DNA from 3 places in the Telluria sp. ZT3P26 genome. Region 2 is predicted to be linked to each of the others. Evidence: riboswitches for the same ligand, from Rfam matches in the RefSeq annotation. Region 2 holds a riboswitch; each other region holds the start of a gene.
The links. Region 2 has a riboswitch for cobalamin ahead of AC56LN_RS23150 (TonB-dependent receptor domain-containing protein). Riboswitches for the same ligand answer to the same signal wherever they lie in the genome.
Positions count from the first base shown of each region.

Region 1: linked by a shared signal. The riboswitch ahead of AC56LN_RS16745 (TonB-dependent receptor) and the one ahead of AC56LN_RS23150 (TonB-dependent receptor domain-containing protein) in region 2 are both predicted to bind cobalamin.
Region 3: linked by a shared signal. The riboswitch ahead of AC56LN_RS08225 (cobaltochelatase subunit CobN) and the one ahead of AC56LN_RS23150 (TonB-dependent receptor domain-containing protein) in region 2 are both predicted to bind cobalamin.

Region 1 is NZ_JCASII010000005.1:61,424-64,856, reverse strand. It holds gene AC56LN_RS16745 (TonB-dependent receptor) at 1-1,210, opposite strand, end outside; cobalamin riboswitch at 1,279-1,518, opposite strand; gene ylqF (ribosome biogenesis GTPase YlqF) at 1,544-2,491, opposite strand; gene AC56LN_RS16735 (hypothetical protein) at 2,787-3,433, opposite strand, start outside.
Region 2 is NZ_JCASII010000015.1:9,049-12,481, forward strand. It holds gene AC56LN_RS23150 (TonB-dependent receptor domain-containing protein) at 1-1,649, opposite strand, end outside; cobalamin riboswitch at 1,715-1,950, opposite strand; gene AC56LN_RS23155 (histidine phosphatase family protein) at 1,971-2,513, opposite strand; gene AC56LN_RS23160 (adenosylcobinamide-GDP ribazoletransferase) at 2,513-3,295, opposite strand; gene cobT (nicotinate-nucleotide--dimethylbenzimidazole phosphoribosyltransferase) at 3,292-3,433, opposite strand, start outside.
Region 3 is NZ_JCASII010000002.1:85,180-88,612, reverse strand. It holds gene kynU (kynureninase) at 1-878, opposite strand, end outside; cobalamin riboswitch at 1,151-1,369, shown strand; gene AC56LN_RS08225 (cobaltochelatase subunit CobN) at 1,546-3,433, shown strand, end outside.

The DNA.
Region 1 (3,433 bases), on a different contig from region 2:
CTTCCGGGGCGGTGAACGCGAGCGGATCGGTGTAGTCCTTGTCGAAACGTTCATGGCGCGCGCCGATGGCCAGGCGCGCGTTGTGCGGCGCATTCCAGGTCAGTTCGTCACGCACGTAGATGGCGTTGGAATCCTGCGTCGCGTCGCCCGCCGAGAAGCCCGACGTCACCTGGCGATCCCAACGGGTCAGATCGATACCGGTAACGAACTCGTTGCGCTTGTCGCCGAGCATGGCCGTATGGCGCAGGCGCGGCGAGAACTGGGTCTGTTCGGACTCGTAACGCGAACCGAACCCGCTGTAGGTCGACTTCACATCGCGCTTGCGGTGCGACAGTTCGGCCGCCAGTTCGATGGCGCCGATGCGGTGTTCGACGAAGGCGCTGAGACGGTCGGTGTCGAGCGAGCCGAAGTCGTCCGGCGTGCTGCTCTGGGTCGGGATCGACTGGAACTGCGCGTCGGTCAACGAACCCGGCAGGCGCGAGTCCGAGCGCGAGCTCTCGAAGCGCAGGCCAGCACGGCCGTTCGAGGCGTACGCATACTGCACGCCGCCGCTGAAGCTCGTCTGCTCGTAGCGGTTGTTGTCGCGGTAGTTGTCGGTGCGGCGGTCGGTCACGGCAGCGTCGAACGACCACGGGCCGGTGCCATGCGCGATCGAGGCGCGCAGGTCGCGGGCATCGAAGCGCCCGGCCTCGGCAAACAGCGAACCGCGCGTGCCGCTGCCCGATGGACGACGGGTGAAGATCTGGATCACGCCGCCGGTGGCGCCATCGCCGTACAGCACGCTGCTGCCGCCGCGCGTGATCTCGATGCGCTCGACCGTGTCGATCGAAATGCCCGACAGTACCGTGCTGGCCAGTTCGTTTTCATTCAGGCGCACGCCGTCGACCATCACCACCACGTTCTGCGCGCTGTTGGTGCCGAAACCACGCAGGTCGAGGCTGAAGTCGGGCGAGCCGTCCAGGCTCTGGCGACCGAAGACGCCGCCGATCTTGCGGATCGCCGCATTCACGTCGGCCACGCCGGCCGTGCGGATCTGGTCGGCCGTGATCACGGTGGCGCCGATCGGTGTGGCGGTGGCCGGGAAACGGGCGGCGGTGACGACGACAGGCGCCAGCGTTTCCTGTGCGGTGGCGAGGGTGGCGAAGGTGGACACGGCGAAGGCGCACGCCACGGCGAGGGGCGCGCGGCGCGCGGGAGCTGCAAAAGTCATGATGGGTGTGTTCTCGGTAAAGGGCGCCCCGCTGCGTCCCCGCAGCCCGGCGTCGAAGGAAGCGCGTCGCGCTTCCACCTGTCCTGGCCGGTATCCGGGCTGGCAAGCGGGACGCCCTCACCTTCCTGTCCGGCGGACAGTGGTTATCGAGATTGTCTGCCGCGGCGCAGGATGTGCGGACGCGGCGCTTGTCGACCGTTGCGGGGGCAGCACACTTCCAGGACCGCGCGTGGCGCAGGCCTGTCGTGTTTCCCGTTTAACTTCGCGCGCCGGAATGCGCGCGAGAGCACCAAAACGGCGCGATTATACCGTGTCGGCACGCGCCCTGGCAGGTCAGCTGCCGCGCTTGCCGCGCGACTGCTCTTCGAGCTTGGCAGCCAGCTTCTCGGCGGCCAGACGGGCTTTCTCGGCCACTTCGGCCGCGTGCAACGCCAGACTGGCCGCGCGCGAATCGGGCGTTTCCAGGCTGATGCGGCCCAAAGCGCCCTGGCGATAATCCTGCAGCAGCGAGTGCGCCGCCTTTTCATAGTCGTAGTCGCCGCCGCGCACGCGGAAGCCCCGGCGCATCGCCACGCCTTCGATGACGCCCACGCCATCCATGCCCTCGGTTTTCAGGCCATAGCGCGCGGTCAGCAGGTGCGGATAGCGCTGCAGCAGCAGCTCGCCCAGGTATTCGGCGACTTCTTCTTCAACCAGCGCATTGGTGCCAATGGCGTGGCTGGCTGCCAGCATCAGGCCGTCGGTGGCCATGGCGATCTTTGGCCACAGCATGCCGGGCGTGTCGACCAGGACCACGTTCTTGTTCAGGTACAGGCGCTGCTGGACCTTGGTCACGGCCGGCTCGTCGCCCACCTTGGCCACGCGTTTTTTCAGCAGCGCGTTCATCAACGTCGATTTGCCGACGTTGGGAATGCCCATGATCATGATGCGCAGCGGTTTCGTCGGCACGCCGCGGTGCGGCGCCAGCGACAGGGCCAGATCGGGGATGCGGGCGACGTCGGCCGGTTTCTTGGTCGTCATCGGGTAGGCCGTGACGCCTTCCTGTGCATCGTAATAGGCTTTCCAGGCGGCGGTGGCGACCGGATCGGCCAGGTCGATCTTGTTCAGGATCTTGAGGCTGGGACGCTGGCGGAACTTGCGCAGCTGGTCCACCAGTGGGTTGCAGCTCGCCTCGGGCAGGCGTGCATCGAGGACTTCGATCACCAGATCGATGTTCTCCATCTGCTCGGCCGCTTCCTTCTTGGCCGCGTTCATGTGGCCCGGGAACCATTGTATCGACATGCTGTTGCTTTCTTTATCTTTCGTTCAAGGTGCTATTTTACGCTGGTGGCGCGCGCTGGCGTCGCGAACCCGCCACAGCTGCCCTTTCTCTTCTGCACGACGTTGAGCCGTTGCAACACTGTTGACATATTCGCCGTGCACACTGGCCCTTGGCCACGCGGGGTGGCAGGACGCAGCGGAGACGACATATGCGCGCACGGGACAGACTGAAACGATCGATGGTGCGCTGGTATGGCGTCGGCTTGCTGTGCTGTGCCATCGCGGTGTCCGCGCTGGTCGAGTTGCCGCTGGTGCCTTACTGAACCAGCCCTGGCGCGCTGCATCCGGCGGGCGGCAAGGTGGCCACCGGATCGAACGCCGCCAGGCGCTCGCGCGCCGCCATGCGGTCTCTTGCATACTCGGCCAGGTAGCGGCTGCGCTCCTCGCTCTGCCACTCGCTATCGGGTACGCCGGCCAGCGACAGCGTGCGGCTGACCAGCACGAGCCCCTCGCGGCGCGCCAGCAGCAGCCGGTCCGGATCGGTATTCTCGCGCAGCAGATAACCTTCGACATCGCGCAGCACCAGCGGCAGTGACGGCGCAGGGTCGGCGTCGTGCAGAAGCTTGCCATGCACGCGCAACGCTACCGCCTGCGTGCCCTGCCCCAGCAACTCGTTGAAGCTCGCCAGTGCGAACGGGCGGCCCAGCGCATCGTCGATGCGGCCGCTGACCACGTAGCGGCCAGCCAGGCGTACGTCGAGCGGGAGCGTGAATTCGAGCGCGTCCGGGCCGATCGTTTCATGCGCTGCGCCCGTCCAGATGGCGGGCAACTCGGGCGAATGGATCACATCGAACAACACGACACCCGCGCGGCCAGCCGCGCTGAAGCGCACTTCACTACGGATGGTGCCGTGAAAGCCCGCGAGGGCGCCCGCTTGCGGCGCGAACGTGGCGCGCCAGTCGC
Region 2 (3,433 bases):
GCGTTGTCGAAACGGTCGCCCGACACGGTCAGCTCGGCGCCGCTTTTCAGCTGGCCCATCACGTAATCGGCCGCGAAGTTGGCGTGTTTCTTCGCGCGGCGCGCCAACTGGCGGCCGGTGGTATCGTCGCGCGGATCCTGCCAATCGAGGCTGGCGCGCAGGTTCACGTCCATCAGGCGCGTGCTGCCCGCCAGCGAGAAGCCTTCGAGCGTCGCTTCGTTGACGTTGTAGGCGCAGCTGCGGTTGACACCGTCCGGGCATGGCGTGCTCGATACGATCATGTCGGTCAGGCGATTGTGGAAGTACGTGGCGTCGAGGTTGTAGCCGTTGCCGTCGTAGCGCAGGCCCACTTCACGGTTGCGGCCTTTTTCCGGCTTGTTCGTCGCCAGGCCGTAGCCCGGGAAGTACAGTTCGTTGAAGGTCGGGGCGCGGAAGCTCGTGCCGATGCTGGCGGTGGCGCGCAGGCCGTTGCCGAACTCGTAGCCGTAGCCGGCGGCGCCCGTGTTCTGGCTGCCGTAGACCGAGCGGTCCTGGCGCGCACTGACGTCGAACAGGTGATTGGCGCGCTTGGCCGAATACGCCGCTGCATACGAATTGGTGATGCGCGTCTTGCGCATCGACGCCACTTCTTCCTTGCGGTGGTTGAACAGCAGCTGCAGCGTGTCCTGGCCGATGGCGACGTTGTTCTGCCACGAGAATTCGTTCTGCTCGGTGTCGATCTGGCTGGCGCCGCTGGCCGTGGCGTTGCTGAAGCTGCCCGACTTGTCTTCCGAACGCGCGTACTGCACGGTGCTGCGCCAGTTCGGCAGGATCTGGTTGGTCATGTAGACAGCGGCGGTATTGATGTCCGAGTCGCTGTGCACATCGTAGCTGCCGGAACCGCTGGCGTCGTACTGGCTGTACGTGCGGCTGGCCAGGAACTGGGCGCCGATCTCGTGACCCGGCGCGAGCGCCATCGACACACGACCATTGGCGTTGCGGCGGCGGTAGCCGTCTTCGTCGGCGTTGTAGCCTGACGCGCCGGGGCGCGTGGACGAGAAGCCGTCGGATTCTTCGTAGCCGGCGCCGAAGGCATAGCTGATGGCATTCGGGCCGCCGCTGCTGCCAAAGATGCCCGCATCGCCCTGCAGCGTCGCGTTGCTGCCCGCGCCGATCGAACCGGTGACGACAGGTGTACCTTCGCCCTTGCGGGTAAAGATCTGGATCACGCCGCCGATGGCGTCGGCGCCGTACAGCGTGCTCAGTGGGCCGTAGACGATTTCGATGCGATCGATGGCGCCCAGCGGGATGGCGTTCCAGCTGGCGGTGCCGGTGGTGGACGAGCCGATGCGCACGCCGTCGAGCAACACGACGATCTGGTTGGCGTTTGCGCCGCGCACATAGACGCTGGTGGCCGTGCCGGCCGGGCCGTTGCGCGCGATCTCGATGCCGCGCTGGCGCTGCAGGATGTCGGCCACCGAACCGGCGCCCGAGCGCGCGATTTCTTCGGCGTTGATGACGGTGGTGTCGGCGATCAGGTCCGCCGCGAGTTGCGGCGTGCGGGTGGCGGTGACGACGACGGTATCAGCGACTTCGGCGATGGCGGTGGACGAAATGAGGGCGAGTGCGAGCGACACGGCGGCCGCTTGCCGGCTTACTGGAAAATTCATGAGTGTTTCTTATCAAAGGCATCCCGCCGACGTCCCCGTGGGCTGGATTCAAAGGATCGCGCTGTGCGCGTATCCACCTTTTGGCCGGTATCCGGGCTGACAAGTATGGCCGCCCGACCTTCCCATGCTCAGAAAAGCACAGTGGTATGAGGGGGCGGTTTGCTGCGGGCCCCGAAGAGAGGCTGCAGCACTTGCTTACCGTTGCGGGGGCAGCACGCGTTGGCCCTGTGAAGGGCTTCGTGTTTCCCGTTTAACTGCACCTGCGAACGCAGGTGCGAGCACCAAAACGCGCTCATTATAAGGTGGTTGCCCCGGGCATTGTTATATTTCCAGCACCATCAGGTCGCCGTACCCGATCTGGTGTGGTGTCGATGCCGCACGCAGCGCAGCCTCCCGCAGGGTGCCGCCGCTGGACATGGCGTGCAGCAGGCGCATGGTGCCGGCGTGGCAGATGACGAGTGCCTCGGCGTGCCCCGCGCGCTGCATTTCGGCGAGGAAGGCGGCCACGCGCATGGCCACCTGGAGGACGTTTTCGCCGCCGCCGGGGCGGTACTCGAGCAGGTCGGCGCTCCAGGCGTCGATCTCGTCCCGGGCGATGTCGTCCCACTGGCGCAGCTCCCAGGCGCCAAAGTCCATCTCGGCCAGGCGCGCATCGAACACCGGCGCGGTTGACAGCTGCTGCGCCAGCACGGCGCTGCGTTGCAACGGGCTGGCGTAGACCGGCATGGCGCCGGGCAGGTTCTGACCATGCAGCGCCGCCAGCACGCGTGCGGTGTCCGTGTCCTGCGCCGGCAGGTCGGTGCGGCCGTAGCAGTACCCGGGCGGTACGACCGGTTTCGGGTGGCGCACGAGGTACAGGCGCATCAGGCCAGCGCGCCGCGGCCGAGCGTAGCCAGCACCGCGATATAGATCGCCACTTCGGCCAATTGCTGCACGGCGCCGAGACAGTCGCCCGTATAGCCCTGCAGCCGGCGCGTGAATGTGCGGGCCAGCCAGCGCGTGGCCAGCAAGGCCGCGAACAGCGCCGCGCCAATCGCGGCCAGGTCGAGCAGACCGATGGCCAGCAGCGCGAGCGCCGGCACCAGCACCGTGAGCGTTGCGATCCCGAATTCGTTGCTGCTCATGCGCACCGCCAGCGGCTTGGCCTTGCCTTCCGCACGGGCGTAGTCCATCTGCCAGATCAGGGACGTGGCGGCCAGGCGCGAGAGCGGGTGGGCCAGCAGCAGGGCGCCGATGGCAGTGAGTGGCGGCAGCGTGGCGAGTGCTGCCAGCTTTGCGCCCAGCATGCAGACGATACCGATCGCGCCATACGCACCGACGCGCGAATCCTTCATGATCTCGAGCGCGCGCTCCTTTGTCATCCCGCCGCCCAGGCCATCGCAGGTGTCGGCGAAACCGTCTTCGTGGAAGGCGCCGGTGAGATAGATCGTCGCGGCGGTGGAGAGCACGGCGGCCACTGGCGCTGGCAGCCAATGGGCGGCAATGAAGTAGACGGCCGCGCCGATGGCGCCCACCACGACGCCCACCAGCGGGAAGTAGCGTGATGCGTGATTGAGCCAGGCCGGCTCGAAGCCGACCCAGCGCGGGATCGGTAGCCGCGTGAAGAACTGCAGCGCGATGAAGAACAGGCGCAGCTGGTGGATCATGCCGCGTGCTCGCCGACTTGTCCCGAGACCTGGGCCGATGCGAAGGTCGCCATCTCGCCCAGGAAGTTGGCCGCTGCGTGCAGCAAGGGCAGGGCGAGTGCGCTGCCGGTGCCTTCACCCAGACGCAGGCCCAGGTCG
Region 3 (3,433 bases), on a different contig from region 2:
GCCACCACCGGCTGCGTGCCGCACATCGCGCGCTTGATGCCGGCCACCGGCGCGAACGCCGGCTGCATCGCGAACGGCTGGCGGTGCGCCCACCAGCCGGTGAGCGGCTGCGTGAACTGCGCGTGATGGCGCTGCGGCACCCAGATGAAGGCGGGCGCGCCCGGGCCGCCGTTGAGGAATTTGTAGGTGCAGCCCACCGCGAAGTCGGCGTTTGCGCCATTCAGGTCGACCTCCACTGCACCGGCCGAATGGGCCAGGTCCCAGATCGCCAGCGCGCCGGCGGCGTGGATCTGCGCCGTGATCGTCGTCATGTCGAGCATGCGCCCGGTGCGGTAGTTCACGTGCGTGAGCATCACCACCGCCACCTGGGCGCCGGCGTCGCCTTCGAGGGCGGCCGGCAGGTCGGCCCAGCTGTCGAGCAGGCGCAGCTCGTAGCCGCGTTCGAGCCAGCCGATCAGGCCTTCGGCCATGTAGATATCGCTCGGGAAGTTGTCACGCTCGGTGAGGATGATGCGGCGGGCGGCGTGCGCCGGTGCGTCGGCCTGCATCTTGAGCGACGCGGCCAGCGCCTTGAACAGGTTCACCGAGGTCGAATCGGTGACCACCACTTCATCGGCTGCGGCGCCGATCAGCGGCGCGATCAGGGTGCCCAGGCGCTGCGGCAGGTCGTACCAGCCGGCCGTGTTCCAGCTGCGGATCAGGTCATTGCCCCATTCGGCGGCGATCACGTCCTGCGCGCGTTGCAGGGCTGCGCGGGGGCGGGCGCCGAGCGAATTGCCGTCGAGGTAAATCACGCCGTCCGGCAGCGCAAAGGCATTGCGCTGGGGAGCCAGCGGATCGGCCGCGTCGAGGGCCAGGCAGTCTTGTCGTGTGATCATGTGAACGGTCGCGAAGAAGTAGTGGGTGCCGGCCTGGCCGGACGATACCGCCATTCTAGGCTAGGGAAGCACTGATTTATTCTGGGGGATGGAATTGGCTGCGGAAAAAGCCGCAATGCAAGGCGCAAATCGCAGCAATAGCGAGCTATTGCGAGAATTTGCAACGCCGCAGGGTGGCTATTTTCCGTGCCAAGTCCGCCCCCATGAATTAATCAGTGCTTCCCTAGAGGCCAAAGAATGCGGTGACAGTGACGCACCCTGGCTGTAGAATCGCGCCCAATCAAGTGAATGGTGCCGTCCTGCTCGTCTGCAGGAAGGTGAAACGGGAAGCCGGTGACGTGTGCGAATCCATCGCACGCCAGTCCGGCGCAGCCCCCGCTGCTGTATGCCTGACGACCCTCGTCGAACGCCACTGTGCCCCGTGCACGGGAAGGCAGGACCCGGGAAGGATGACGGCAAGCCAGAAGACCGGCCAATCACGATGCATTGCGTACGTCCCGGGGTGTGGGCGTGCCTGTTGGTAGTTCGTCGTTCCTTTTTTGTTGCCATCGCGGTCGCGTCAGCGTTCGTGCGCGCGTGCGCATGGCTTGCTGCGCCCAGCGTGGAAGGAAGACGTCTGCCCGTTGTCATGCGCGCCCTGGCGCGCAGCTGAAAGGTCGACGTTCACATGAACACTGCTTCGCTTGCCCGCGCCTGTACTGCGCTGGTGCTTCTGCTCGCGTCCCTGCTTGCCTGCGCCCACAGCCACGCCACCACCATGTTCGCCGTGGTCACCGAGCGCGCCGCGCCGGGCGCGATCGAGGCCGCCCACCGCCACTTGGCCAGCCACCCGCGCGACCGGATTCAGTTGCGCACACCGGCCCAATTGATGGCCGCCAGCGAGCGCGAAGTGGGCCAGTGGATAACCGGCGCCGACACGGTGCTGGCGGTGTCGCTGTTCGGCGATCCGGCGCGCCGCATGAAGGATGCGCTGGCGCGCCACGCCAAGCCAGGCACCGCGGTGCTGGCCTTCAATGGCGAAGCAAGCCTGAACCTGATGACGCGCGCCGCGCACGGCAGCCTGGCCGGTTTCGCGCCCGAGCTGCTGCGCGAACTCGCAGCCGAAGCGCCAGCGGCGGCCGCGCTGCAGGCGGCAGAGGCGAATCCCGCGGCGCGCCACTGGCTCGCGGCGCGGCGCGTCTGGCAAGCCGGCGGCGTGGACAACACCACGGCCCTCATCACCCATCTGCTGCATCCATCGACATCACTGGGCGCCCCGCTGCCCGAGCCAACGTTGCGCCTGCGCGTCGGCCAGAACGAGCTGCAGGACGCCGCTGCCTGGGGCAACGCCGCCAAGCTGGGTCTGAAGGACCGCCCGACCGTCGTCGTGCTCGACCTGGCGAACATGGATGGCATGGTGCCCGCCGCGCTGTGCCGCCGCATCGAAGAGCAGGGCCAGGCCTGCGTGCAGCTGCTCACGCGCTGGGGCGGTGCCTCGCGCGAAGCGCTGGTGCGCCTGCCCGAGCTGATCGCGCCGGCGAAGCCGGCGGCGCTGGTGGTGCTGCAGGACTTCGTCGTCGGCGCCGCCGAAGGGCGCGAAGTCGTCAGCGAAGCCTTCAAACGCCTCGATATTCCCGTGTTCAAGGCGATCCGCCTGTCGGACCGCACCGCGATCCAGTGGCAGCTCTCGCCCGATGGCCTGCCGCCGGATTCGGTCCAGTACCGCGTCGCGCTGCCCGAACTGCAGGGCATCGGCCAGCCGATGGTGGTGGCGGCGCTGGGCCAGTCGCAGCGCGACCGTCTGACCGGTATCGAGAACCGCCCACCGGTGCTGCTGCCGGCCGAAGTCGATCGCATGACGGCGCGCGTGAGCCGCTGGCTGGCGCTGCGCGCCAGGCGCAACGCCGACAAGCGCGTCGCGATGGTCTATTACAACCACCCGCCGGGCCGCCAGAACATCGGCGCCGACAACCTGAATGTGCCGGCGTCGCTGTTCGACATGCTGCATGCGCTGAAAGCCGCCGGCTACACGGTCGGCGACCTGCCGGCCACGCCCGAAGCGCTGCTTGACATGATCATGGCGCACGGCGTGAACCTGCCCGAGGACCGCGCCGCGCTGCGCGAAATGAGCGGTGTGGTGAACAGCGTCAGCGCGGCCGACTACGCGCGCTGGTTCGCGACGCTCGCACCGCGCGTGCAGGGCGAGATGAAGGACGGCATGCTGGGCCGCCTGCATGCCGACGTGCTGGTCGCCGAAGCGCAGGGCGAGCGCGCGCCGGGCCGCAAGCAGGCCGAGACGATCATCAAGGAATTGCTGCACCTGGTCGAGGGTGTCGACCATCCGCAGCGCGTGCAGGCCACGCGCGACCTGCATGCGCTCGAAGACGGCTACCGCGCCTGCCTCGACGACAGTAAACCCAGTCCATGCAAGGCGCTCGCACCACTGTACCGGCGCCTGATCGGCTACGGCATCGAAGGCATGCGCGGCTGGGGCCCGGCGCCGGGCAAGGTGATGGTCGACAGCGGCAAGCTGCTGGTGCCGGGCCTCACGTTCGGCAATGTGTTCATCGGCCCGC